Regions from separate parts of the Phytopseudomonas flavescens genome, predicted to be linked through region 2. Evidence: predicted binding sites of a transcription regulator. Region 2 holds the regulator's gene; each other region holds the start of a gene.
The links. The regulator FliA, encoded in region 2, starts transcription of late flagellar genes. The targets are predictions, from matches to a motif close to CTAAAGTTTNNNNNNNNNNNGCCGNTAA.
Positions count from the first base shown of each region.

Region 1: FHR27_RS07205 (methyl-accepting chemotaxis protein) is a predicted target of FliA. The motif match lies at 2,743-2,770, and genes of this name have one in related genera.
Region 3: FHR27_RS27415 (methyl-accepting chemotaxis protein) is a predicted target of FliA. The motif match lies at 2,351-2,378, and genes of this name have one in related genera.
Region 4: FHR27_RS13550 (flagellar protein MotY) is a predicted target of FliA. The motif match lies at 2,678-2,705, and genes of this name have one in related genera.

Region 1 is NZ_JACBYV010000001.1:1,636,063-1,640,048, reverse strand. Features, by position in the region: gene FHR27_RS07220 (sensor histidine kinase) at 1-441, shown strand, start outside; gene FHR27_RS07215 (NADPH-dependent FMN reductase) at 546-1,142, opposite strand; gene FHR27_RS07210 (Na+/H+ antiporter family protein) at 1,383-2,705, shown strand; gene FHR27_RS07205 (methyl-accepting chemotaxis protein) at 2,824-3,986, shown strand, end outside.
Region 2 is NZ_JACBYV010000001.1:2,240,195-2,244,180, forward strand. Features, by position in the region: gene FHR27_RS09830 (chemotaxis protein CheA) at 1-702, opposite strand, end outside; gene FHR27_RS09835 (protein phosphatase CheZ) at 714-1,502, opposite strand; gene FHR27_RS09840 (chemotaxis response regulator CheY) at 1,522-1,896, opposite strand; gene fliA (RNA polymerase sigma factor FliA) at 2,048-2,791, opposite strand; gene fleN (flagellar synthesis regulator FleN) at 2,788-3,618, opposite strand; gene flhF (flagellar biosynthesis protein FlhF) at 3,714-3,986, opposite strand, start outside.
Region 3 is NZ_JACBYV010000001.1:747,337-751,322, reverse strand. Features, by position in the region: gene FHR27_RS03255 (DMT family transporter) at 1-374, opposite strand, end outside; gene FHR27_RS03250 (Lrp/AsnC family transcriptional regulator) at 506-943, shown strand; gene FHR27_RS27415 (methyl-accepting chemotaxis protein) at 999-2,312, opposite strand; gene FHR27_RS03235 (thiol-disulfide oxidoreductase DCC family protein) at 2,609-3,034, shown strand; gene FHR27_RS03230 (DoxX-like family protein) at 3,027-3,383, shown strand; gene FHR27_RS03225 (eCIS core domain-containing protein) at 3,390-3,974, opposite strand.
Region 4 is NZ_JACBYV010000001.1:3,023,476-3,027,461, reverse strand. Features, by position in the region: gene argC (N-acetyl-gamma-glutamyl-phosphate reductase) at 1-868, opposite strand, end outside; gene rnt (ribonuclease T) at 874-1,548, opposite strand; gene pyrC (dihydroorotase) at 1,545-2,591, opposite strand; gene FHR27_RS13550 (flagellar protein MotY) at 2,742-3,671, shown strand; gene FHR27_RS13545 (argininosuccinate synthase) at 3,771-3,986, shown strand, end outside.

The DNA of each region.
Region 1 (3,986 bases), 600 kb from region 2:
GCGCATTTCGATTGCAGAGAAGAGTTGCCTGGGCTGTTCGCCACCCTGGGCATGATCCACGATAGCGGCCTGGACCTGAGCTGGCAGGCCTCGCCGCCGGACCTGCGTCTGCCACGGGACCGCGAAGATCTGCTGGAACTGCTCGGCAACCTGCTGGACAACGCCTGCAAGTGGGCAGACAGCCAGGTGCGCCTGCATATCGGGCGCACGGCCGACGCCTACGTGATGGATGTCGACGACGATGGCCCGGGGATCGACAGCGAGCGGCGCGAGGAGGTGCTCAGCCGCGGCATTCGTCTGGATGAGCAGACCGCCGGGCACGGCCTGGGGCTGGGCATCGTGCGTGATATCGTCGACGCCTGGGGCGGCACGATATCGTTGCACGACAGTGATCTGGGTGGGCTGCGGGTGAGAATCGAGTTGCCGCTGCGCGGCCGCTGATCGCTATTGCACTGAGCGTTGTGACCAGAGTTTTCCTCGGTCCCAACCCGGCTCATGGCCTGGTTGCAGTGCGAGGCATCGATCGACGAATACCTCGCTGTTGCTTACATGCCGTTGGTGAACGCCGGATCGCTCAGGTCGATATTGGCCCGTACCGGCTTCAGCGCTTCACCGTACTGGGCGAGGATGTCCAGAGCGTAGTCGATACGTGCACGAATGCGGCCGTCGTCTTCGCTGGCTGGCTGTTCGTCGTTGAGCACCTTGGTCACCTGACGGATGATCAGGTGTTCCGGCAGGTAGTTGACGCGGCAGTTCTTGTAGCTCGAGCTGCGCAGCTCGGCGATCGGGCTGCCGCCGCCAATGCCCGAAGAGACCCCCACCAGCAGACCCGGCTTGTGGGCCAGCTCGGCCTTGCTGGCGTAGATGAAGAAGTTCTTGATCGCCGGCCCGGCCATGCCGTTCCACTCGGGGGCGATCACCACCACCGCATCGGCGCTTTTCAGGCGCTGGCTGTAATCCGGCCAGGTGCCGTTGTCTTCGGCTGGCCACAAGGGCAGGGGGCCGGTGCCCAGATCGATGACCTGGCTCAGCTCGGCGCGGGTCTTGCCCAGTGCAATCAGACGCTGACGCAGAAAATGGGCAACCTTCGCGGATTGGCTGTCAGGGCGGCTTGAGCCGGCAACCAGAACGATATCGAGCATGTGCATCCTCCATGGGTAAAAGGCGTGAGGCTAACCTTCGCGACTGAAATCGCAAAGGACGTTTGTGCTATTTGCTTAGAACCGTTCTCGAATCGGCCGCATCGATCCAGCTGCAAGCGCACGCTCGGTTTTTTGACACCCAGGTCAGCTTCCGGCAGAGTGCGACGCTTTTTGTGGCCTGCCGCTCCTTGGCGGTCACCCAATGGGCCGTGGCTTGCGCGGCGATTCCAGGAGCCATCAATGAACGCAGTTATCGCCGCCGTCGGCATCATGCTGATCCTCAGCCTTTGCCGGGTCCACGTGGTGGTAGCGCTGATCGTCGGCGCGCTGGCTGGCGGAATGATCGGTGGTCTGGGCATCGAAGGCTCCCTTGCAGCATTCAACAAGGGCCTGGGCGGCGGCGCTACCGTGGCGCTTTCCTATGCTCTGTTGGGCGCCTTCGCCGTGGCCATCGCCAAATCCGGGCTGGCCCATGCCCTGGCCGACAAGGCGCTGGTGCTGGTCGGCCGTCAGGACGCACGCGGTGGTGGCAGCGGTTCGCTGAAGTGGATGCTGGTGGGACTACTGCTGGTGGTAGCGATCTCCTCGCAGAATATCCTGCCTATTCACATCGCCTTCATTCCGCTGCTAGTACCACCGCTGCTTTATGTCATCACTCGCCTGCAGCTCGATCGCCGGCTGATCGCCTGCGTGCTGACCTTCGGCCTGATCACTCCCTACATGTTCCTGCCGGTAGGCTTCGGCAACATCTTTCTCAACGAAATTCTGCTCGCCAACGTGGTGCGCAGTGGCGTGGACGTGACCGGTGTGAACGTCAGCCACGCCATGCTGATCCCGGCCATGGGCATGGTCACCGGCCTGTTGCTGGCGCTGTACAGTTATCGGCGCAAGCGCAGTTACGACCTGGCCCTGGTCGAGCGAACCGAACGTGTGGATGTCGCCTACAACCGCCGTAGCCTGGCCGTGGCAGGTATTGCGGTGGCCATCGCGTTCGGCGCACAGCTGTGGCTCGACTCGATGATCATCGGCGCGCTGCTCGGTTTCGTGGTGTTCTCCGCCTCGGGCATCGTGCGCTGGAAGGAAACCGACGACCTGTTCACCGAAGGCATGAAGATGATGGCGATGATCGGCTTCATCATGATCGCCGCCTCGGGTTTCGCCGAAGTGATGCGCGAGACGGGAGAGGTGAAAGGGCTGGTAGACGCCAGCGCCGAATGGATCGGCGACAGCAAGGGCCTGGGTGTGCTGATGATGCTGTTGGTCGGCCTGCTGGTGACCATGGGCATCGGCTCGTCGTTCTCCACGGTGCCGATCATTGCCGCGATCTTCGTGCCGCTGTGCGTGCAGTTGGGCTTCAGCCCGCTGGCCACGGTGTGCATCGTCGGCACTGCCGGCGCCATCGGCGATGCCGGTTCGCCTGCGTCGGACTCGACCCTCGGCCCGACGGCCGGCCTCAACGTCGACGGCCAGCACAACCATATCTGGGACACCGTGGTGCCCACTTTCCTGCACTACAACCTGCCGCTGCTGGTGTTCGGCTGGGTTGCGGCGATGGTGCTGTAAAGCCGCAGGCGCAATTTCCAGACGGCCACTGGCGAGCTTAAGGTTTCGCTGGGGCCTGCCGATGACCTGAGTAGAAGCCTTCTCCCCTTGGCTTCGCCTGGCCACAAGGAAAATAAAAATGCGCCTGACCTTGAAGTCCAAAGTCGTGCTGTTGGCACTGGTTCCGGTTCTGCTGTTCGCCCTGGTGCTCAGCGGCGCTGCCGCCAAGGTGCTGTACGGTCTGGCGGAGCAGGAGGTCACCGAGACCCGTGCTCGCCTGCTGGACGAGAAGCGCAACGAACTGAAGAACTACAGCTCGATCGCCATGGGCGCCGTACAGACGCTCTACGATGCCGCTGCCCAGGGGGATCTGGCCAGCCGAGCGCAGGCCATCGCCATCCTGTCGAAGATCAAGTACGGCCAGGATGGTTACTTCTTCGGGCATGACTCCAACGTGGTCCGGCTGTTCAGAAGCGACAGCCCCGTGGATGTCGGCAAGAGCCTCAACGATCGGCGTGACGTCAACGGCGTCTACGTCAACCGCGAGCTGGTGCGCGTCGCCAAGGACAACAGCAACTACGTCAACTATTCCTCGCCGCTGCCGGGCAACGAATCGATTCAGGTGCCCAAGCTCGCCTACAGCTATTACCTGCCGAAGTGGGACATGGCCCTGGGCACGGCGATCAATCTGGACGGTGTGGAGGCGCAGATCGCGACCGTTCGCGAGGGCATCGATCAGCGCGTGAGCACCATCATCACCAGCATTCTGGTAATCGCCGTGGTGTTGCTGGTGGTATTCGGCGTGATCGGGGCGATTCTCGCCAACACCTTCCTGCGCCCCCTGCAGCAGATCAAGGCCAATCTGGACGACATCGCGGCTGGCGACGGCGACCTGACCCGTCGCCTGCCGGTAACCAGCCGCGACGAGCTGGGCGAGCTGGCCGGCTCGTTCAACCGTTTCGTCGACAAGGTGCATGGCCTGGTACGGCAGATCGTCGACATGACCGGGCAACTGACCGAACTGGTCGGCCAGGTTGCCGCCCAGGCGCAACGTTCCGAACAGGCCATGGAGCGTCAGCGCCATGAGACGGATCAGGTTGCCACGGCGATCAACGAGATGTCCGCTGCTGCCCACGAGGTGGCGAAAAGCGCCCAGGGTGCGGCTGAGGCTGCCCAGCAGACCGATCGTGAAGGGCAGGCGGCCAAGCAGGTGGTCGACGGCAGCATCGCCCGCATCCACTCTCTGGTTGGCGACATTCGCGGCAGCGGCACCTCACTCGACAACCTGCAGAAGGACGTGCA
Region 2 (3,986 bases):
GATGTCATCGCCGCTGGCGCTGTTCGCAGCGCTGGCCAGAGCAGGCACAGGCGCTGGCGCCTGGACAGCAGCCGCTGCTGGCGCTGCGAACTGGCCTTTGCCATGCAACTGGTCGAGCAGCGACTCGAATTCGTCATCGCTGATTTCATCATCAGAGGCGCTGGCTTGCGGCTGCGGCTCGTCACCCAGGGCGTCGAGCAACTGCTCGAACTCGCTGTCGGTGATATCCGACGAGGCTTCGGCTGTCACCGGCTCGGCGACAGCAGCAGCCACTGGCGCAGCGACTGCGGCAACCGGCGCCGGCTGGGCACTGGCCGGCTCGGCCAGACGCGCCAGGGCGGCCAGCAGCTCGGGAGATGCAGGCGTCGGCTCGGCGCGCTCGCGCACTTCGGCGAACATGCCATTGACGGCATCCAGCGCCTCGAGCACCACGTCCATCAACTCGGAGTCGACGCGACGCTCACCCTTGCGCAGGATGTCGAACACGTTCTCGGCGATATGACAGCACTCCACCAGCTCATTGAGCTGAAGGAAACCGGCACCGCCTTTTACCGTGTGAAATCCCCGAAAAATCGCGTTGAGCAGGTTCATATCGTCCGGGCGGCTTTCCAGCTCTACCAATTGCTCGGACAACTGCTCGAGAATCTCGCCGGCCTCTACCAGGAAATCCTGGAGGATTTCTTCATCGGCGCCGAAGCTCATATGACGTGCTCCTAAAATCCCAGGCTGGACAGCAAATCGTCGACGTCGTCCTGGGAAGAAGCAACGTCATCACGCTTATCGGCATGAATCTGCGGACCTTCACCATGTGACGCAGGTTTTTGTTTGTTTTGCTCGGCACGCAGCTCTTCGTGGTCGTGATCGATACCCGCGAAGCGGTCCACCTGACTGGCCATCAGCACCAGTTTCAGCAGATTGCTCTCGACCTCGGTGACCAGTTGCGTGACACGCTTGATCACTTGCCCGGTCAGGTCCTGATAGTCCTGCGCCAGTAAAATGTCGTTCAGGTGCCCGGACAGCTTGCTGCTGTCACGCTGGCTGCGCGCCAGAAACAGCTCGATGCGCTTGGCCAGTTCACGGAACGCGTCAGCGCCCATTTCACGACGCATGAAGCGCCCCCAATCCTCGCTCAGGGCATCGGCTTCGCTGCTCAGGTCGTTGACCAGCGGCGCGCTTTGCTCGACCAGATCCATGGTGCGGTTGGCTGCACGCTCGGTCATGGTCACGACGTAATTGAGCCGCTCGGTCGCATCGGAGATCTGCGAGACCTCCTTGGCGTGAGGCATGCGCGGGTCGAGCTGAAAATTGACGATAGCGTTGTGCAGCTCACGGGTGAGCTTGCCGACTTCGTGGTAAAGACCACGGTCGCGCGCCTTGTTCAGTTCGTTGATCAGCTGTACCGCTTCGCCAAAGTTGCCTTGTTCGAGGCTGTTGACCAGTTGGCGGGCATTGCTTTTCAGGGTCGACTCGAGGTCGGCCTCTTTTGAATCATCGTGTTCCATAACAACCTCGCGGCAGACATCAGCCGTTGACCCGCTCGAAGATTTTCTCGATCTTTTCCTTGAGCACCTGGGCAGTGAATGGCTTGACCACATAGCCGTTCACACCGGCCTGGGCGGCCTCGATGATCTGATCACGCTTGGCTTCTGCCGTAACCATCAGCACGGGCATCTGCTTGAGGCGCTCGTCGGCACGCACTGCGCGCAGCAAATCGATGCCACTCATGCCCGGCATGTTCCAGTCGGTCACCAGGAAGTCGAAGCTACCGCTCTGCAGCATCGGCAATGCGGTGGTGCCGTCGTCGGCCTCCGCGGTGTTGGTGAACCCCAGATCACGCAAGAGGTTCTTGATGATCCGTCGCATCGTCGAGAAATCATCGACGATGAGGATTTTCATGTTCTTGTCCAAGTCGACCTCCGTACAGTCCTAAAACGCCTCGGCATTCCAAAGCGCTTATAAATCGTGAAACCGGCCTGGCGGAACGCCGCAAACCTATTGCGCCCGGCTTTGCTGCGTCCACTGTGTATGTCCAGCGCCTGAAATTTCCCTATGCGCGCCATTCCACCAACCGCGCGCGTAAACGCGCGGCACACTGACTGTGCAATTGGCTGACCCGCGACTCACTCACTCCCAGTACCTCGCCGATTTCCTTGAGGTTCAATTCCTCGTCGTAATACAGCGACAACACCAACCGCTCACGCTCCGGCAGGTTGCTGATGGCATCCACCAGCGCGGCCTGGAAACGATCGTCTTCCAGTTCATGCGATGGCCCATGGTGCAAAGAATTCGTGTCTTCCTGCAGTCCGCCGCTTTCGCCTTCCTGCAACAGGTCGTCGAAACTGAACAGGCGGCTGCCCAAAGTGTCGCCAAGAATGCCGTAGTAATCTTCGAGACTCAATTGGAGTTCGGCAGCAACCTCCTGATCTTTAGCGTCTCGCCCCGTTCTGGCTTCGATTTTTCTGATTGCGTCGCTGACCATACGGCTGTTGCGGTGTACCGAACGCGGTGCCCAGTCGCCCTTGCGGACCTCATCGAGCATGGCGCCACGAATGCGAATGCCGGCGAACGTCTCGAAACTGGCGCCCTTGCCGGCGTCATATTTGCGCGATGCCTCGAGCAGACCGATCATCCCGGCCTGGATCAGATCATCCACCTGCACGTTGGCGGGCAACCGCGCCAACAGGTGATAGGCAATGCGCTTGACCAACGGCGCGTAACGTTCGATCAACTGATGCTGTGAATCTCGTGCTGTTGCCTTGCTGTACATACGGAGTCCAGAGGCTGTCGTCATACAGCCGTGTCTGCAGTCGGTTGTTGCACCAGGCGCTCAACGAAGAATTCCAGATGGCCTCGCGGATTGGCCGGCAGTGGCCACGCATCCACCTTCTGGGCAATCGCCTTGAACGCCAGCGCGCACTTCGAGCGAGGGAACGCCTCATACACCGCACGTTGTTTCTGTACGGCCTTGCGTACCGATTCGTCGTACGGCACCGCGCCCACGTACTGCAGCGCGACATCCAGAAAACGGTCGGTCACCTTGGTCAGCTTAGCAAAGAGATTACGGCCTTCCTGCGGGCTGTGCGCCATATTGGCGAGCACCCGGAAACGGTTCATGCCGTGGTCACGGTTGAGGAGCTTGATCAGCGCGTAGGCATCGGTGATCGAGGTGGGTTCATCGCACACCACCACCAGCACTTCCTGGGCGGCGCGCACGAAGCTCACCACCGAGTCGCCGATACCGGCGGCGGTATCCACGATCAGGACGTCGAGGTTGTCGCTGATGTCGCTGAAGGCCTGGATCAGGCCGGCGTGCTGCATGGGCGTGAGCTGCACCATGCTCTGGGTGCCGGAGGCCGCGGGAACGATACGAATGCCGCCAGGCCCCTGCAGAACCACGTCTCGCAGTTCGCACTGGCCGTCGATGACATCGGCCAGGGTGCGCTTGGCCGTCAGGCCGAGCAGCACGTCGACGTTGGCCAGACCGAGGTCGGCATCCATGAGCATTACGCGCCGACCGAGATCCGCCAACGCCAGCGACAAATTCACCGACACATTGGTCTTGCCAACGCCGCCTTTGCCGCCGGTCACCGCGATCACCTGTACGGGATGCATACCCATGTTATCTACACACCTTATCTAACTTCGCTTTAAGCCTTAGGGCCATTGTGCGCTGCCGTGGCGAGCACAACCAGCACTTCGCCACACCTGCCTGTTCATCCTGCACGTCGTGCCGGGTCCTGGTACAACCCGGCGAACATGTCGGCCATCGTGTCTTCGCTCGGCTCATCCGGGGCCTGCAGGCCAACGGCACGGCTGACCAGCTGATGACTGCGCGGCACATGAACGTCGTCCGGGATCCGCGGACCATCTGCCAGATAGGCTACCGGTAGACGGTGGCTAATAGCCAGACCCAATACCTCGCCCATGCTGGTCGCTTCGTCCAGTTTACTCAGAATGCAGCCAGCCAGCCCACAGCGCTTGTAGCT
Region 3 (3,986 bases), 1.5 Mb from region 2:
AACTTCTGCAGGGTGAGTTTCTCACCGAGAAAGATCGCCGCCAGGCCGACCAGCATGAAGGGCTGTACGTTGTACACCGCGGTGCCGATGGCGATCGAGGCGCGCGAATAGGAGGCGAACAGCAGGAGCCAGTTGCCGACGATGGCCAGGCCACTGGCAACCGCCAGCAACAGGGTGACGCGGGTCAGCAGGCCGGGGCGCAGCAAGCCCATGCAGGCGCAGACCAGCAGCAAGGTCACGGCGGCGAACACGCAGCGCCAGAACACCACGTCGATCACCGGCAGGCCAGACAGCATGACCAGCCAGCCGATGGTGCCGGAAATGAGCATGGCAGCAATCATTTCCAGCGAGCCTCGATTCACTTGCTTGTCCATCAGGGAGCTCCTTTTGCAGTGCGCAAAGTATGGCAAGCGCACCGGGTGCCACTCCATGGCGAAAGAAAGGCAGAAACCCCATCCAGCCTTTACTATCATGGCACTTAGAGAAAAAAGCCTAAGGTTCGACCATGACCGACGAAATCGACCATCTGCTGATCGTTGCGCTGACCGAAGACTCCCGGCGCTCGCTCAAGGCCCTGGCACAGATCAGCGGCCTGTCATCGCCAAGCGTTGCCGAGCGCCTGCGCAAGCTCGAAGAACGAGGCGTACTGAAGGGCTATGGTGTGGATATCGATCCCCGTGCCTTTGGTTACCAGCTACAGGCAATCGTGCGGATCCGCCCGCTGCCGGGGCAGTTGCATGAGGTGGAGCGGCAGATCGAGGCGACCCCGCAGTTCACCGAATGCGACAAGGTCACCGGGGAAGACTGCTTCATCGCAAAGCTTCACGTTCGCTCGATGGAGCAGTTGGACGAGATACTCGACCGCATCAACATCCATGCGGTGACCAACACCGCCATCGTCAAGAAGACCACGGTGAAGCGTCGCCTGCCGCCGATGTCGTGATAGCCATCGGCGGCACAGCGGCCGTCTTTCTCCAGCGCACTCCCTGGTTGACGGGCTACTTCAACTGGCTGGCGAAACGTTCGACCGCAGCCAGCACCTGCTTGGCGCCCTGGCGGATTTCGACGATCACGTCACCGGCCTCGTTGGCAAGCTCCAGACCCGCTTCGGCCTGGGTGCGGCTGCTGGCCATGTCACGCACGGCGGCATCCACCAGTTTCTGGTTTTCCTGAACCACGCCGACGATTTCCTCGGTGGCGTTGCTGGTGCGGCTGGCCAACTGCCGAACTTCATCGGCGACCACGGCGAAACCACGGCCCTGCTCACCGGCCCGCGCTGCCTCGATAGCGGCATTGAGCGCCAGCAGGTTGGTCTGCTGGGCGATGCTGCCGATGGTCTGCACCATGGTGCTGATCAGCACTGACTGCTTGCCCAGCGCTTCGATACCCTGGGACGCGGAGGTCATCTGCTCGGAAATCCGCTGCATGGTCTGCACCGTGTCGGTGACCACCTGGGCGCCGCGCTGGGCGGTGGTGTCGGTCTGCTGGGAAATTCCGTAGGCGATACCGGCGGCGTCGTTGACCTCTTCCTCACGATTCACCTGGTCGGTGATCACCGTGGCGAACTTGACCACCTTGTAGAGCTTGTCCTGGGTGTCGTGTACCGGGTTGTAGGTCGCCTCCAGCCAGACCACCCGGCCGTGGCTGTCGATGCGTTTGAAACGGCCAGCGACGAACTCGCCACGGTTGAGGCGCTCCCAGAACTGCTTGTACTGCGGAGTATGGGTTTCCTGAGGATCGCAGAACAGGCTGTGGTGCTTGCCCTTGATACGCTCCAGGCCATACCCCATGGCCTGCAGGAACTGATCGTTGGCGGTCAGCACGTTGCCACCGAGGTCGAACTCGATCACTGCGGTGGAGCGCAGCAAGGCGTTGATGAAATCCTCGTTCTCACGTGCCCGGTTCATGCTCTCGGTAATTTCCGAGCCGAAACACTGGACCCGTCGTACCACGCCGCTCTCGTCCAGCACCGGTTGCCAGCAGGCCTGAATCCACACCAGCGCGCCATCGGCACGCAGAAAACGGTAGCGATCACTTACCGATTTGCCGGTTCGCACCGCCTCGCGCAGGTTCTTGAAGCACGGCAAGGCCTTCACGTAGGCCGGCACGATATCGGTCATCGGCCGACCGCCCAGTTGTTCGGCGCTGTAGCCGACGAAACGGGTGAAGTTGGCGTTGCAATCGATGATTCGATACTCGGGATCGACCGTCAGCATGATCATCTCGGTCTGGATACCCTGATAAAGCTGCCGCAGCAATGACAGTTCGGCATCCTTGGTCTGCAATTCTTTTTTCAAGCGACTACCGAACATGCTCTTTCTCCATAAGCAATAAGCAATCTTGTCGAAGGTCATCGGCCGCTCGGGCATTTAATTGAGCGAACTTGGTAAACGACGCGAGCGCGTGCTGCGCCTGCCATCAAGCATAGAGGCCAGGTGCGCGGCCATGATGATTTCGAAGCAAATAATGACGCGCTGCCAGCCGGCGCAGAACGGGGGACGAATTGACATGTTTTTTTCCGCCGCAGGTGCCACGCGCCCATCAATACCTCGGTCACCGAGGCCGCGGTTGCGCTACTCTGGGCACATCATCGACACGGAGCTTACGCATGGCTTACCCACCCTATTTGCAGGCCGGTGATCGGGTCGTGCTGTTCGATGGCGTATGCAAATTGTGCAATGGCTGGAGTCGCTTCCTGATCCGCCATGACCGTGCAGGCAAGCTCAAGCTGTGCAGCGTGCAATCCCCGCAAGGCCAGGCGATCCTGGCCTGGTTCGGCATGCCGCTGGACCATTTCGACACGCTGCTCTATGTCGAGGGTGATCGGGCGTTGAAGCGCAGCGACGCCATTCTGGCGATCCTTCGGCAGTTGCCGGCTCCATGGCGCTGGGCGACGGTGCTAGGTGTCATACCGCGGAGCGTGCGCGACTGGGCTTACGATCCCATCGCTCGTAATCGCTACCGCCTGTTCGGGCGTCACGATCATTGCCAGATGCCCCGTCCCGAAGACCGCGAGCGCTTCCTGCATGACTGATGCCTTGTTGGCGCGCCTGACCCTGGGGGTGATCTTCATCTACCACGGCCTGGTACCGAAGCTGCTGTTTCTCAGCCCCACCGAACTGCGCATGCTCGACGCCCATGGCCTGCCTCACGCCGTGGCTGCGCTGGCAGGAGTCGCCGAGATCCTGCTGGGGCTGGCGATCCTGCTACTGCGTCGCCAGCGCTGGCCGCTGTGGTTGGCTCTGGCAGCGCTGATCCTGTTGCTGGTGGATGTGGCGATCTTCGTTCCGGCGCTGCTGGCGGATGCGTTCAACCCGGTGACCGTCAACCTGGCGGCCAGCGTGTTGTGCGTGATAGCACTGCGAGCCAAGCGCGCCGAGTAGGCGCGACTAGTTGCCGCCCCGCTCGCGCAACAGACGTGCAATTTCCGCCTGACGCCGATAGGCGGGTGCCTCGACCGCATTGAAATCGCGACTGTAGCGCGCGGCGAAGCCGGCGGTGCCCCACTCCCGATACTGCTGCACATGCAGCAGCTCGTGGGCCCACAGCGCGGCGTCCTGCCCGGCCATCTGCGCATCGCGAAACACGATGATATCGATCAGGGTGACGGCCTTGATGTCGGGGTTCTGCATCACGTTGCGCGCGGCGCTCAGCTCATCGAGGTCGCCTACCTTGTAGCGCACGGCGTCGAGCAATTCGGCGGCATAGAACGGCAGCAACTGGCGACGGATTTCAGCCGGAATCGGCAACGTGCCCTGGCGCGCCGCCGATTCGCGCGAGCGCAGGATCCAGCTTTCCAGTGCAGCCGCACTGATCTGCCCCGCTTGTTCCTGCATGGGACCCAGCACGCCGTTCGGGTCGGGTACGCAGATGCAACCGCCCAGGCAGACCTGGGTTTCACCGGGTGCACAGGCCAGCGCGGGGGATACCTGGAAAACCGCTAGAAGGACGAACGCCAGACCGCGTTTGAACATGGATCGCTCTCG
Region 4 (3,986 bases), 780 kb from region 2:
CACCCGAGGCGCCCTTGCCGAGGTTATCGAGCTTGGCTACCAGCAGGGCCTGCTTGCCGCCGCTCGCACCATACACCTGCAACTCGGCGCGATTGCTACCGTTCAGGCCGTGGGGCGTGATGAACGGCGCCGAATCGGCAGGGATCTCGTTGTAGGGCAGAACCTGCACGAACTGCTCGCCCCGGTAATAATCGCTCAGGGCTTTTTGCAGCTCGACGCCGTTACTGCCTTGCAGAGGGATCATCACCAGCATGCCTTGGTCGTAACTACCGACCGCTGGCTGGAAGATGGGGCGTGCCTGCAGGCCGCTCCAGTGCTGGATCTCCGGAATGTGCTTGTGATCGAAGCCCAGGCCGTAGGCCGCGTAGACCGGCGCACCTTCCTGCTCATAGCGTTCGACCATCTTGGTACCGCCACCGGTGTAGCCGGATACGGCGTTGATGCACAGTTCGCGATCGGAGCCGAGCAGGCCCGCTTCGATGAGCGGGCGCAGCAGCAGAATGGCGCCGGTGGCGTAGCAGCCAGGGTTGCTCACGGCGGCGGCCTTGGCGATGGCCTCGCGTTGGCCCTTGGCCAGTTCGGCCATGCCGAACACCCAGTCACTGGCGGTGCGGTGTGCAGAACTGGCATCGAGCACCCGGCAGCCGACTTCACGAGCTTGAGCAGCCGTTTCTTTAGCCGCATCGTCAGGCAGGCACAGCACGGTCACGTCGACCGAACGCATCAGCTCGAGCTTGGCCTCTACGTCACGGCGTTTGTCGTGGTCAATGGTGACCACTTCGATCTGCGGGTGGTTGGCCAGCCGCTGGCGAATCTGCAGGCCTGTGGTGCCGGCCTGCCCATCGATGAAGATCTGATATTTTTTCATGGCACTCACTCGTCGAAATCTTCCCAGCCGCCCATTTCCTTCCAGCGATTGACGATGCCGCAGAACAGCTCGGCGGTCTTCTCGGTGTCATAGCGGGCGGAGTGGGCTTCACGGCCGTCGAACTCGATGCCGGCGGCCTGGCACGCCTTGGCCAGCACGGTCTGCCCGTAGGCGAGGCCGGCGAGGCTGGCGGTGTCGAAGCTGGAGAAGGGGTGGAAGGGATTGCGCTTGAGGTCACAGCGAGCGACCGCGGCATTCAGGAAGCCCAGGTCGAAGCTGCTGTTGTGGCCGACCAGAATGGCGCGCTTGCAGCCATTGGCCTTCAGGGATTTGCGCAGGCCGCGGAAAATCTCGGTCAGCGCGTGCTCTTCGCTCACCGCCATGCGCAGCGGGTGATCGAGCTTGATGCCGGTGAACTCCAGGGCCGCCTGTTCGATATTGGCGCCTTCGAACGGCTCGACCCGGAAGAAATGCGTGTGATCCGGATACAGGTAGCCGCTCTCGTCCATGCCGATGGTGGTGGCCGCGATCTCCAGCAGGGCATCGGTGGCGCTGTTGAAGCCGCCGGTCTCGACATCCACCACGACCGGCAGGTAGCCGCGAAAGCGCGCTGCCATGGGATGGCGCGGGCCGCTGCTGCTCGGCTGATCCTGGTCGTCTTCGTACTGTTCTTCGCTCATTGCCCTGCCTCCAGCAGACGCCAGCGCAGCGATTCGCCCGCGCGCAAGGGGATTACCGTCTGCTCGCCGAATGGCAGGCTGGCCGGTGCGTTCCACGACTCACGCACCAGGGTGATGGTGTCGGTATTGCGTGGTAGAGCGTAGAAGTCCGGGCCGAAGTGGCTGGCGAAGGCTTCCAGTTTGTCCAGCGCGCCACGCTGCTCGAAGGCCTCGGCATACAGCTCGATGGCCGCATAGGCGGTGTAGCAGCCAGCGCAGCCGCAGGCGTTTTCCTTGGCGTGCTGCGCATGGGGGGCCGAGTCGGTACCCAGGAAGAACTTCGGATTGCCGCTGGTGGCTGCATCGAGCAGCGCTTCCTGGTGCGTGTTGCGCTTGAGGATCGGCAGGCAATAGAAGTGCGGACGAATGCCGCCGACCAGCATGTGGTTGCGGTTGTACAGCAGGTGCTGGGGGGTAATGGTGGCGCCGACGTTGGCCGGTGCTTCCTTGACGAACTGGGCGGCATCACCGGTGGTGATGTGCTCGAATACCACTTTCAAGGTCGGGAAGCGTTCCACCAGACGACGCATGTGTTCGTCGATGAAGGCTTTTTCGCGATCGAAGACGTCGATCTCGGCGCGGGTGACCTCGCCGTGTACCAGCAGCGGCATGCCGGTTTCTGCCAGGGCCTCGAGGGCGCCTGTGATGTTGTCCAGGCTGGTCACGCCAGAGTCGGAGTTGGTGGTCGCCCCGGCTGGGTACATCTTCGCGGCATAGACGATGCCGCTGGCCTTGGCTGCGCGGATGTCGTCACCGCTGGTGCGATCGGTGAGATACAGCACCATCAACGGCTCGAACTGGCTGCCGGCTGGCCGCGCGTCGAGGATGCGCTGGCGGTAGCCAACGGCCTCGCTGGCGTTGCGCACCGGCGGCACCAGGTTGGGCATGATGATCGCGCGGGCGAAGGTACGGGCGACATCGGCCACGGTGTGCGGCAGTACCGCGCCATCGCGCAGGTGAATGTGCCAGTCGTCAGGACGCAGCAGGGTGATGCGGTCGGTCATTGAGGCTTCCAGGCGGGGGCGAAACATGCCCGGAATGCTACCGGAAAAGGCCGGCGGGGGCACGCCGCAGATAGGCCATCGCACGGCTCAAGTTTTCCCCGCCTGCACCGATACCCACAGGGAACGTTGTGTTTTCTTGTGGAGCTCGCTGTGCGCCAGCCTCTTTTCCTCATCGTCGGATTGCTCGCCGGCGCAGGCTTGAGTCTGCCTGCGGCCGCGATCAGCTTCCAGACTCGTCTGGAAAAGGTCGAATGGCAGGTGGCCGGCGACCAGTTCGAGTGTCGCCTGACGCAACCGATCACCGATTTCGGTTCGGGACAGTTCGTGCGCCGCGCTGGTGAGCAGGCGACCTTTCGCCTGCAGCCTCGGGAGCGCTGGCTGGGCAGGGGCTCGGCGACGCTGCTGGCGGCAGCCGCGCCCTGGCAGCCGGGGCGCGGCGACATCAACCTCGGTGTGGTCAGTGTCGGCAGCGGCGAAGTGCCGTTCAACAGCAGCCAGGAGCAGGCCGGGCGTTTGCTGACCGGTCTGCTGGAAGGGCGCAGCCCGCTGGTGCGCCATCGCAGCTCGATGGGCGGCGATCTCGAAGTGCGGATGCTGCCGGTGCGTTTTCGCAAGGCCTACGAGGATTACCTGAACTGCACCGCCAAGCTGCTACCGGTCAACTTCGACCAGGTCCGGCAGTCCACCATCGGCTTCCCGGGCGGCGGGGCAGAGCTCGACCCCATGGCCAAGGCCAGGCTGGAGATCATTCTCGATTTCATGAAGGCCGACCCGACGGTCAACCGCATCGAGCTGGACGGTCACTCCGACAACAGCGGCAACCGCCTGACCAACCGTGACCTGTCGCGCCGCCGTGCGTTGGCGGTGATGGAGTACTTCAAGGCCCAGGGCATCCCCGAAGAGCGCATCGTCATGCGCTTCCACGGCGAGCGTTATCCGCTGGCGCCCAACACCACTGCCGCCAACCGGGAAAGGAACCGCAGGGTTTCCATAAAGCTGGAAAAAGTGCCCGAAGCCCCCGTGCAGCCTGTCGAACAAGCTGCTCCACCGGTGCCTTCCACGCCTGCCGCCACCTCCTGATCCTGTCGCTTCAATGCCATGGCCTGTCGCACCCCTGTAAATCGCGGGCCATGGGCAGTAGAATCACGGGCTTTCCGAACAACCCGTGGAGTGGATGGCATGGCGGACGTCAAAAAGGTAGTTCTGGCCTATTCCGGTGGCCTGGACACCTCGGTGATCCTCAAGTGGCTGCAAGATACCTATAACTGTGAAGTGGTGACCTTCACCGCCGATCTCGGTCAGGGCGAAGAGGTCGAGCCGGCCCGCGCCAAGGCCAAGGCAATGGGCGTCAAGGAAATCTACATCGATGACCTGCGCGAAGAGTTCGTTCGCGAC